3 regions of the Shewanella sp. FJAT-52076 genome follow, and region 2 is predicted to be linked to each of the others. Evidence: predicted binding sites of a transcription regulator. Region 2 holds the regulator's gene; each other region holds the start of a gene.

Region 1 (3,281 bases), 900 kb from region 2:
GGCATTCTCTCTGAAAGCATGGCCCGCCTCGGTGCAACGGTTACCGGCATCGATATGGGCAATGAACCGCTGGAAGTGGCGAGATTACATGCCCTCGAGACTGGTGTATCCCTCAATTATGAGCGCTGCACTGCAGAAGAGCACAGAGAGTCCAATAAAGAAGCCTATGATGTGGTCACTTGTATGGAAATGCTCGAGCACGTTCCGGATCCCCTGTCGGTGATAGCCGCCTGCTGTGACATGGTCAAACCGGGTGGGTATGTGTTCTTCTCCACCATTAACCGCAACTTGCGCTCTTATGTGGAAACCATTCTCGGTGCCGAATACCTGCTGAAAATGCTACCTGTGGGAACACACGATCACGGCAAATTCATTCGCCCTTCTGAGCTTATCGCCATGGTCGACCAAACCGAACTTCTCTGTAAAGACGCCACCGGTGTGACCTACAACCCGATCACCGGCACTTTCCGCTATACCAACAGTGTTGAAGTCAATTACATGATTGCAACGGTAAAACCCCTTGAGTGAGCGTCTATCAGTGGGGGGAGTGTTGTTTGACCTTGATGGCACTCTGGTAGATACAGCGCCGGATTTGGTGGCAGCACTCAACCTTGCTCTGGATGACTTTGGTTTTTCCAAAGCGGAGCAGGACCGAATGCGCCACATAGCATCCCACGGCAGCCTTGCCTTGGTAAAAGCCGCGCAGCCTGGCCTTGAAGATGCTGTAGCCACACAGGTACAGCAGGCGCTTTTAGCGCACTACGCTAAGGTGAACGGCACTGAAGCCAAGCTGTTTCCCGGAATGACGCTGTTGCTTGACCATTTAAACAGTCGGCAAATTCCCTGGGGCATTGTCACCAATAAAGCTGCCCGCTACGCAAGACCGTTGTTGGACAGACTCGGTCTTGCTCAGCAATGCACCACGCTTATCAGTGGCGATACTGTCACCCGGGGGAAACCCGATGCAGCCCCCATGTTACTTGGCGCATCATATCTGGGACGAAAAGCCGGACACCTCTTATATCTTGGGGATGCAAAACGCGACATGGAAGCGGCGCGCAAGGCCGGCATGGTTTCAGTACTGGCTTCCTGGGGTTATCTGTCATCACTCGATGAAGCCGATGATTGGCCAATCGATATACATTTGAAGCAACCTCAGGATTTGATTGCTCACCTTTAAGGCGGGTTTGAAGCTCGTTACGCCGGCAGTGTGACTGTCAAGGGATCATGAATCGATCGCTTGCAAGATAAGCGATCGATTCGTTTCACTGACAGGGTCAAAAAAGTGTCATATTAACGACATGGCACACGGAAATTGAGCTGGGAAGTTAGTCGACACTAACGTTGGTTTTTTTCCTCAAGATATCCACAAGTTCTTCATCGAATTCTTACTTGCAAATGCCCTCTTACCTCACTATCTTGTATCTTAACTTTTAATAAGCACCATATCTTGTGTATTGGTAGCAATCAGACACACTAGAAGTGTCCACCCCGAAACGCTTGTTGTGCCAGTATAAAGCGCTGGTTCGGGGCGCATGGCACGATTGTTTACATGGATATGTAGGGCAATACCAATCTATAAAGGCCTATCTTCAATGAATAGCAACATGACAGTCACAAAACGCAGTGGCGAACGCGAGCAGATCGATCTCGACAAAATCCACCGCGTGGTTACCTGGGCAGCCAAGGGCTTAAAAAATGTTTCCGTTTCTGAAGTAGAACTGCGTTCACACCTGCAGTTTTTTGAAGGCATCCCTACCGAAGCCATCCACGAAACAATTATTAAAGCTGCTGCGGATCTGATCTCTCCCGAGTCTCCGGACTATCAGTTTCTGGCCGCCCGCTTGGCTGTATTCCATCTTCGCAAAAAAGCGTTCGGCCAGTTCGAGCCGCCAAAGCTGTATGACCATGTGGTCAAACTGGTTGAGATGGGCAAGTACGACCGCCACATCCTCGAAGACTACACCAAAGAAGAACTGGACGTTTTAGACAGCTACATCGACCACTGGCGTGATATGAACTTCTCATACGCCGCCGTGAAGCAGCTGGAAGGCAAATACCTGGTTCAAAACCGCGTCACCCACGAAGTGTACGAGAGCGCCCAGTTCCTCTACATCCTGGTTGCGGCCTGCCTGTTTGCCGGTTATCCAAAAGAGACCCGCCTGAAGTACGTAAAAGACTTCTATGATGCGGTATCTACTTTCAAGATTTCCCTGCCTACACCCATCATGTCCGGTGTACGTACCCCTACCCGTCAGTTCAGCTCTTGCGTACTGATTGAGTGCGGTGACAGTCTGGATTCTATCAACGCCACCGCGTCCTCCATCGTGAAGTACGTGAGCCAGCGCGCCGGTATCGGCGTGAATGCAGGCCGTATCCGTGCCCTGGGTAGCCCAATCCGTGGCGGTGAGGCCTTCCACACCGGCTGCCTGCCCTTCTACAAATATTTCCAGACTGCGGTGAAGTCCTGCTCCCAGGGCGGTGTACGCGGCGGCGCGGCAACGCTGTTCTACCCAATCTGGCACCTGGAAGTGGAGTCGCTGCTGGTACTGAAGAATAACCGCGGCGTGGAAGACAACCGTATCCGTCATCTGGACTATGGTGTGCAGCTCAACAAACTCATGTATCAGCGCCTGATCAAGGGTGAGAACATCACGCTGTTCAGTCCATCAGACGTGCCTGGTATGTACGATGCCTTCTTTGAAGATCAGGACGAATTCGAGCGCCTGTACACCAAGTACGAGCAAGACCCGAGCATCCGTAAGAAGTCGCTCAAGGCCGTTGAACTGTTTTCACTGATGATGCAGGAGCGTGCTTCTACCGGTCGTATCTATGTGCAGAACGTGGATCACTGCAACACCCACAGCCCATTTGACTCAAGCGTTGCGCCTATCCGCCAGTCAAACCTGTGTCTGGAAATTGCGCTGCCAACCAAACCACTGGACAGCGTCGATGATACCAATGGTGAAATTGCCCTGTGTACCCTGTCGGCACTGAACCTGGGCGCCATCGAGAACCTTGAAGAGCTGGAAGGTTTGTCAGACTTGGCGGTACGTGCCCTCGATAGCCTGCTGGACTATCAGGACTACCCTATCAAGGCAGCCAAGCTCGGCTCCATGAATCGTCGTACTCTGGGTATCGGTGTGATTAACTTTGCCAACTACCTGGCCAAGAACGGCAAAAAATACTCAGATGGCAGTGCCAACAACCTGACCCACAAGACCTTTGAAGCCATTCAGTTTAACCTGCTGAAAGCCTCTATGAATCTGGCCAAGGAAAAA
Region 2 (3,281 bases):
CCAATCTTGGCGCCGGGGAAGAAGCTTAGGGAGATGTCTTTAAGGATTTGCTTCTTGGGCGGCACGATTTTGCCAACCCGCAGCATGCTGTAAACAAACTGAGCCATGTCGTCTCTCTGCGATTTACAAATAGAATTAAGCGCTGAAAATTGGCCGAAGTTTACCAAGTCGGGGCACTATTCTCCAGATGGCGATGTGAAATCCCATCCCGTTACGGGTTGTTTTGATGATGAAACACAGTCATCGGCACAGAGAGGGATTTTCATCATATTGCGGCTGGGATTGTGATCAATTGCAGAGTAGAATACCGCGCAACCCTACCTATAAGATTTGCCAGCTGGAGTGACCAATGCTGAAGAAGACCATGAATATTGCCGACTATGATCCCGAGCTGTTCAAGGCGATTGAAGACGAAACCCTTCGCCAGGAAGAGCATATCGAGCTGATTGCCTCCGAGAACTACACCTCTCCCCGCGTGATGCAGGCTCAGGGGTCACAGCTGACCAACAAGTACGCCGAAGGTTACCCTGGCAAGCGTTACTATGGTGGTTGTGAGTATGTCGACATCGTGGAAACCCTGGCCATCGAGCGCGCCAAAGAACTCTTCGGTGCCACTTTCGCCAACGTACAGCCACACTCCGGCTCACAGGCCAACAGCGCCGTGTACATGACCCTGCTGCAGCCAGGCGACACTGTACTGGGCATGAACCTGGCCCACGGTGGTCACCTGACCCACGGCTCACCGGTAAACTTCTCTGGCAAACTGTACAACATCATTCCTTACGGCATCGACGAGTCCGGCAAGATTGACTACGACGAAATGGAGCGTCTGGCCGTTGAGCACAAGCCAAAGATGATGATTGGCGGTTTCTCTGCCTACTCTGGCATCGTTGACTGGGCCCGCATGCGTGAAATCGCCGACAAGATTGGCGCTTACCTGTTCGTGGACATGGCCCACGTGGCTGGTCTCGTGGCCGCCGGTGTGTATCCAAACCCGGTTCCACACGCTCACGTTGTGACTTCTACCACTCACAAGACCCTGGCCGGTCCACGTGGCGGTATCATCCTGTCTGCTGCCAATGACGAAGACCTGTACAAGAAGCTGAATTCAGCGGTATTCCCAGGTGGTCAGGGCGGCCCATTGATGCACGTTATCGCCGGTAAAGCGGTAGCCTTCAAAGAAGCGCTGGAGCCTGAATTCAAGGTGTACCAGCAGCAGGTTGTGACCAACGCCAAAGCCATGGTGGAAGTGTTCCTCGAGCGCGGTTATAAGATTGTATCCGGCGGTACCGACAATCACCTGATGCTGGTTGACCTTATTGGCCGTGACCTGACCGGTAAAGAAGCCGACGCGGCTCTGGGCGCTGCCAACATCACTGTGAACAAAAACTCAGTGCCGAACGATCCTCGTTCTCCTTTCATCACCTCCGGTATCCGTATCGGTACTCCAGCCATCACCCGCCGCGGCTTTAAAGAAGCTGAAGCCCGTGAGCTGACACACTGGATCTGTGATGTACTGGACAATGCCAAAGATGAGAGCGTGATTGCACGCGTGAAAGGTCAGGTACTGGAACTGTGCGCTCGTTTCCCTGTTTACGGTTAACCTTTTAACCTGAATAGGATACACTCATGGCCGCTGCAATAGCGGCCATTTTTATTTGTATTGCGGTTCCATTTTGCCCTTCAATCAGCACGCCAGGAGGCCCCATGCACTGTCCATTTTGCAACGCAACCGACACCAAGGTGATCGACTCCCGTCTGGTGGGAGAAGGGCATCAGGTCAGGCGTCGGCGGGAGTGCACCGAATGCCACGAGCGTTTTACCACCTTTGAAGGCGCAGAACTTGTGATGCCAAGGGTGATTAAGCGTGATGGTACCCGTCAGCCATTCGATGATGAAAAGCTGCGCAGCGGCATGCTCAAAGCCGTGGAAAAACGCCCCGTGTCCATCGATCAGATTGACCAGGCGATGAACAAGATTAAGTCGACCCTGCGCGCCACCGGCGAGCGGGAAATCCCCTCAGAGATGATTGGCAACCTGATGATGGATAGCCTGATTGAGCTGGATAAAGTGGCCTATATCCGCTTTGCCTCAGTTTACCGCGCCTTTGAAGACGTATCTGAGTTTGGTGAAGCCATCGCCAGACTGCAGAAATAAGCACATCAGCAACAATCAGGGTTTCAGAAAAGACAGCAGCGCGGCAATCATCCATGAGCACATCCGTCACCAGCCAGTTTTCTCCACATGACCATGCCATGATGGCCCGCGCCATCATGCTGGCCAAACGTGGCCAGTACACCACCCGCCCCAATCCCAATGTGGGCTGCGTGATAGTGAATGACGCCGGTGATATCGTAGGTGAAGGCTGGCATGTCCGCGCCGGTGGCCCCCACGCCGAAGTGCATGCACTGAGACAAGCCGGAGACCGCGCCCAAGGCGCCACAGCCTATGTCACCCTCGAGCCGTGCAGCCATTATGGCCGCACTCCGCCCTGTGCCAAGGCGCTGATTGATAATGGTTTAAGACGTGTTGTTGTCGCCATGACCGACCCGAATCCGCAGGTGGCGGGCAGGGGGCTTAAGCTGCTCCAGGACGCCGGTATCGAGGTGGCCCACGGCTTGATGGAAGCCGAAGCGCGGGCACTGAACCCGGGCTTTTTATCGCGAATGGAGCGTGGCTGCCCGTTCGTTAGCGTAAAAGTGGCGGCAAGCCTTGATGGTAAAACCGCGCTCTCCAGCGGTGAGTCCAAATGGATCACCGGGCCCGAGGCGCGCCGTGACGTGCAAAGGCTGCGCGCCATGTCCTGTGCTCTGATCACCGGCATCGATACCGTACTGCTGGATGACCCCAGCCTCAATGTGCGCCATGGTGAGCTTGGCAGTCTGGCGGCAAGCCTGACGGAAGCCGAGCTTATCCAGCCTATCCGGGTTGTGCTCGACAGCCAGCGGCGCATGAGCGCCGATGCCAAACTGTTCGGTATTGCCGGCCCGATTTTACTGGTATCCGCTGAGCCCTACGATGCCCATTTTTTGCATTCATTGCCGGACTTTGTCACCTGTTTGACCCTGCCGGGTGGTGATGGCCGTATTGACCTTGCCGCGCTGCTTAAACACCTCGGTGAAAACTGCAACCGGGTGCTTGTGGAAGCCGGCGGTACCCTCGCCGGCGCTTTTATCGCCGCAGGACTTTGTGATGAGCTGGTGCTGTATCAGGCACCCAAGCTCCTTGGCAGCCATGGCCGCGATATGCTGCAGCTGCCTGATTATCAGACCATGGCCGAG
Region 3 (3,281 bases), 330 kb from region 2:
CAGGCTTTCGCTGGGTGTACTGTAGAGGCTGAAGCCGTAGCCGGTTTCCTGCTTCCACTGCTCGGTGGCCTGCTTGAGGCGCGCTACGATGGCAACGGCCTTTTGCCGCAGCAGCTCTGAGTCGTACACATGCTCCTTCGTGCCATAAAGAGCATTGACGGTTTCATGCAGACCTATGTATCCAAGGGAGATGGACGCGCGGCCATTTTTGAAAATAGGCTCAATATCATCGTCCGGACGCAGGCGCACGCCGCATGCCCCTTCCATATACAAAATGGGTGCAACTCGGGCCTTAACCCCTTTCAGACGTTCGATACGGCTGTCCAGTGCCTGGCGTGCCACCTGCAAGCGCTCCCCGAGCAGGGCATAGAAGCGATTCTCATCGCCATCTGCTTCAATGGCGATACGTGGCAGGTTAAGACTGACCACACCCAGGTTATTTCGGCCTTCATGCTCCATTTCGCCGTCTTTTTCATACACCCCGAGGAAGCTGCGACAGCCCATGGGGGTTTTGAATGACCCGGTGACCCGTACCACTTGCTCGTAGTTGAGAATATCCGGATACATGCGCTCGGTGGCGCACTTGAGTGCCAAGCGCTTGATATCGTAGTTGCAGTCGCCTGCTTTGTGGTTGATGCCATCACGGATGGCAAATACCAGTTTGGGGAATACCGCTGTCTTGCGGTTTTTACCCAGTCCCGCCATCCGCACCTTGAGAATGGACTGCTGAATAAGCCGCGACTCCCAACTGGTGCCCAGACCAAAGCCAAAGGTAACAAAGGGGGTCTGTCCGTTGGCCGTATGCAGGGTGTTCACCTCGTATTCCAGCGACTGGAAGGCATCGTGACACTCTTTTTCCGTCAGGGCACGGGCATAGGCCACGGCATCGGTAATGCCCCAATGCAGCGCAGTTTGGTAGTGTTTGTCGTAGCTCTTGGCCACATAGGGCGACAGCACTTCATCGATGCGATTGATGGTGGTACCGCCATAGATGTGGCTGGCCACCTGGGCGATGATCTGCGCAGTAACCGCTGTAGCGGTGGAAATGGACTTGGGCGTCTCGATTTCGGCGTTGCCCATCTTAAAGCCCTTGGTCAACATGCCGGCAAGGTCAATCAACATGCAGTTGAACATGGGGAAAAAGGGCGAGTAATCCAGATCGTGATAATGGATCTCTCCCGCCTCATGGGCCGCCACCACCGCCTTGGGCAATATGTGGCGCTTGGCGTAGTGACGCGCCACAATACCGGCGAGCAAGTCACGTTGGGTCGGGATCACCTTGGAATCTTTATTGGCGTTTTCATGCAGCAGCGCCGCATTGGTTTGCTCCACCAGAGAACGAATTTCCAGATTCAGTCGGCTGGTCGCTTCACGGCACACGTCTCTGTCGTGGCGATACTCGATATAGTGACGGGCAACCTCTTTATAGGGACCGGACATCAGGCAGTTTTCCACCGCATCCTGCAGCTCGTGGATAGCAACTTCGTCGCGCTGTTCCACCTCGGCTGCCACCACCGAAGCCACCGTGGCCGCATAGTCTTTATCCTCGACACCGGCTGCGCCCTGGGCTGCAATAACAGCATCCCGCAACCGGGTTTCATCAAAGGCTGCGCGGCAACCATCCCGCTTGATAACCACTGGCATATACAGGTCCTCTCTGTTTACCCAATCACTATATGTTGAGCTTATTTTTTATCCAGATACAAAATGTAGTGTATTAGGCGATAAATACCAGACCGATACCTTGATATGGATCATGTTTGGGAAAAAGATAAATTTCCCCTTTTTGAAAACCTGTGGCAGGTAACTCTTTCACGATTTAGCCCCTTGACCGGAAGAAAAATCACCATTAGGCAGGCACAAAAAAGCCGCCAAACTCATCGAATGAGTGGCGGCGTTTAGGCAGAAAAAATGGGATTATCCGAGGGCGGCTTCCAGCAAATGGGCCTGGGCCATCACTGCGCTGTAGCCCGCATCGATGGCCTCGGCAGCGCGGTGGAACTCCATGGTGCCTATATCGGCGACCTTGGGTACCAAACACACATCGGGCGGGTCGCCCATCAGGCGCGCCCTCTTATGCCGTTGCTGCACTATCTCCATGGACTGATTCATTACCGCCAGCATGCCGGGATCGTCCCGGGTGCCAAGGGCAAATTTGTCCGACAGGCTGGCAATATAGTCGCGGCCGCGGGCAAAGAGGTCCATAAAGCCACCCTCTTGCTCGGCAAGGGCCCGGGTTTCTTCCTGAGGACTGATGGCCTCACTGCGAAGGTCAACCGGCACCGCCTGAATACGGCTGCGGCGCTGTCCATCCAAATCGACTGCAATCACCAAATCCACATCAAGTGCACGACAGGCTGACACGGGCACAGGGTTCACCACGGCGCCGTCCACCAGCCATCTGTGCCCCTGACGTACCGGCGGCAGTATTCCGGGCATGGAGCAGGATGCCCTCACCGCATGGCGCAAATCCCCCTGGCGAAACCAGATCTCCTGGCCGCTGTACAAATCGGTCGCCACCGCAATAAAGGGCATGGACATGGATTCAATGTCCATACTGCCGATGCGACTTTGCATCACATCAAACACCTTTTCGCCCCGAATAAGCCCGCCGCGGCGCCAGCTTAAGTCCATCAGTCCGAGCACATCCCAGCTCGAAAAACTTCTGACCCAGGCTTCGAGGTCGCTAAGGCGACCGTTAACATAAGCTGCCCCAACCAAGGCCCCAATAGAACACCCAGCGACCCGTTCGGGTTTTATTCCCAGCTCATCGAGGGCATTGAATACCCCAATGTGGGCCCAACCTTTAGCGGCACCACTGCCCAGGGCAATTCCAATACGGGGTTGGCTCATCTACGACTCCTTTGCAAAGATGAAGGCAAGAATGACTCTGACTATAAACGACAAGCGCCGGCAGGTGCCAGCGCTTGGGAAGAAAGGAAACAATCTATTGTTGCCGGGCCTTGAACAGGTAACCCAGCCAGCCAAACCAAGACCCCACAGTGACTGCCAGTATCCACCAGCTCTTTTGGCGAGCAGTCACCACGTCAGATAAGCCGATGTGTAACACCGGGATCATCCAACCAAAAATCACGATGGCGAGTGCAATCCAAAAATCCATTTGCGCCTCCGGGGCGGCAGGGTCGTTGTGAGTGTTAATTTTTCAATTGCCCAAACATAAGGCAATTATTTCGCTGAATAAAGCGCCACTAACGGATTTTTGACGGTTATCACAGATATTGACGCATGACTTCGATAGGGAACGCATCGTTAAGCAGGCA

The links. Region 2 encodes NrdR, which represses ribonucleotide reductase genes. Its sites were predicted from a motif close to AAACACNANATNTNGTGTTT; they were not measured.
Region 1: a site for NrdR is predicted at 1,439-1,458, ahead of nrdA (class 1a ribonucleoside-diphosphate reductase subunit alpha). Genes of this name have one in related genera too.
Region 3: a site for NrdR is predicted at 1,668-1,687, ahead of nrdD (anaerobic ribonucleoside-triphosphate reductase). Genes of this name have one in related genera too.

Annotation. Positions count from the first base shown of each region.
Region 1 covers NZ_CP080415.1:2,078,438-2,081,718, reverse strand. The annotation lists gene ubiG (bifunctional 2-polyprenyl-6-hydroxyphenol methylase/3-demethylubiquinol 3-O-methyltransferase UbiG) at 1-528, shown strand, start outside; gene K0H79_RS08915 (HAD family hydrolase) at 551-1,180, shown strand; gene nrdA (class 1a ribonucleoside-diphosphate reductase subunit alpha) at 1,596-3,281, shown strand, end outside.
Region 2 covers NZ_CP080415.1:1,177,767-1,181,047, forward strand. The annotation lists gene ettA (energy-dependent translational throttle protein EttA) at 1-107, opposite strand, end outside; gene glyA (serine hydroxymethyltransferase) at 350-1,603, shown strand; gene nrdR (transcriptional regulator NrdR) at 1,708-2,157, shown strand; gene ribD (bifunctional diaminohydroxyphosphoribosylaminopyrimidine deaminase/5-amino-6-(5-phosphoribosylamino)uracil reductase RibD) at 2,211-3,281, shown strand, end outside.
Region 3 covers NZ_CP080415.1:1,511,945-1,515,225, reverse strand. The annotation lists gene nrdD (anaerobic ribonucleoside-triphosphate reductase) at 1-1,644, opposite strand, end outside; gene rssA (patatin-like phospholipase RssA) at 1,918-2,853, opposite strand; gene K0H79_RS06535 (hypothetical protein) at 2,948-3,121, opposite strand.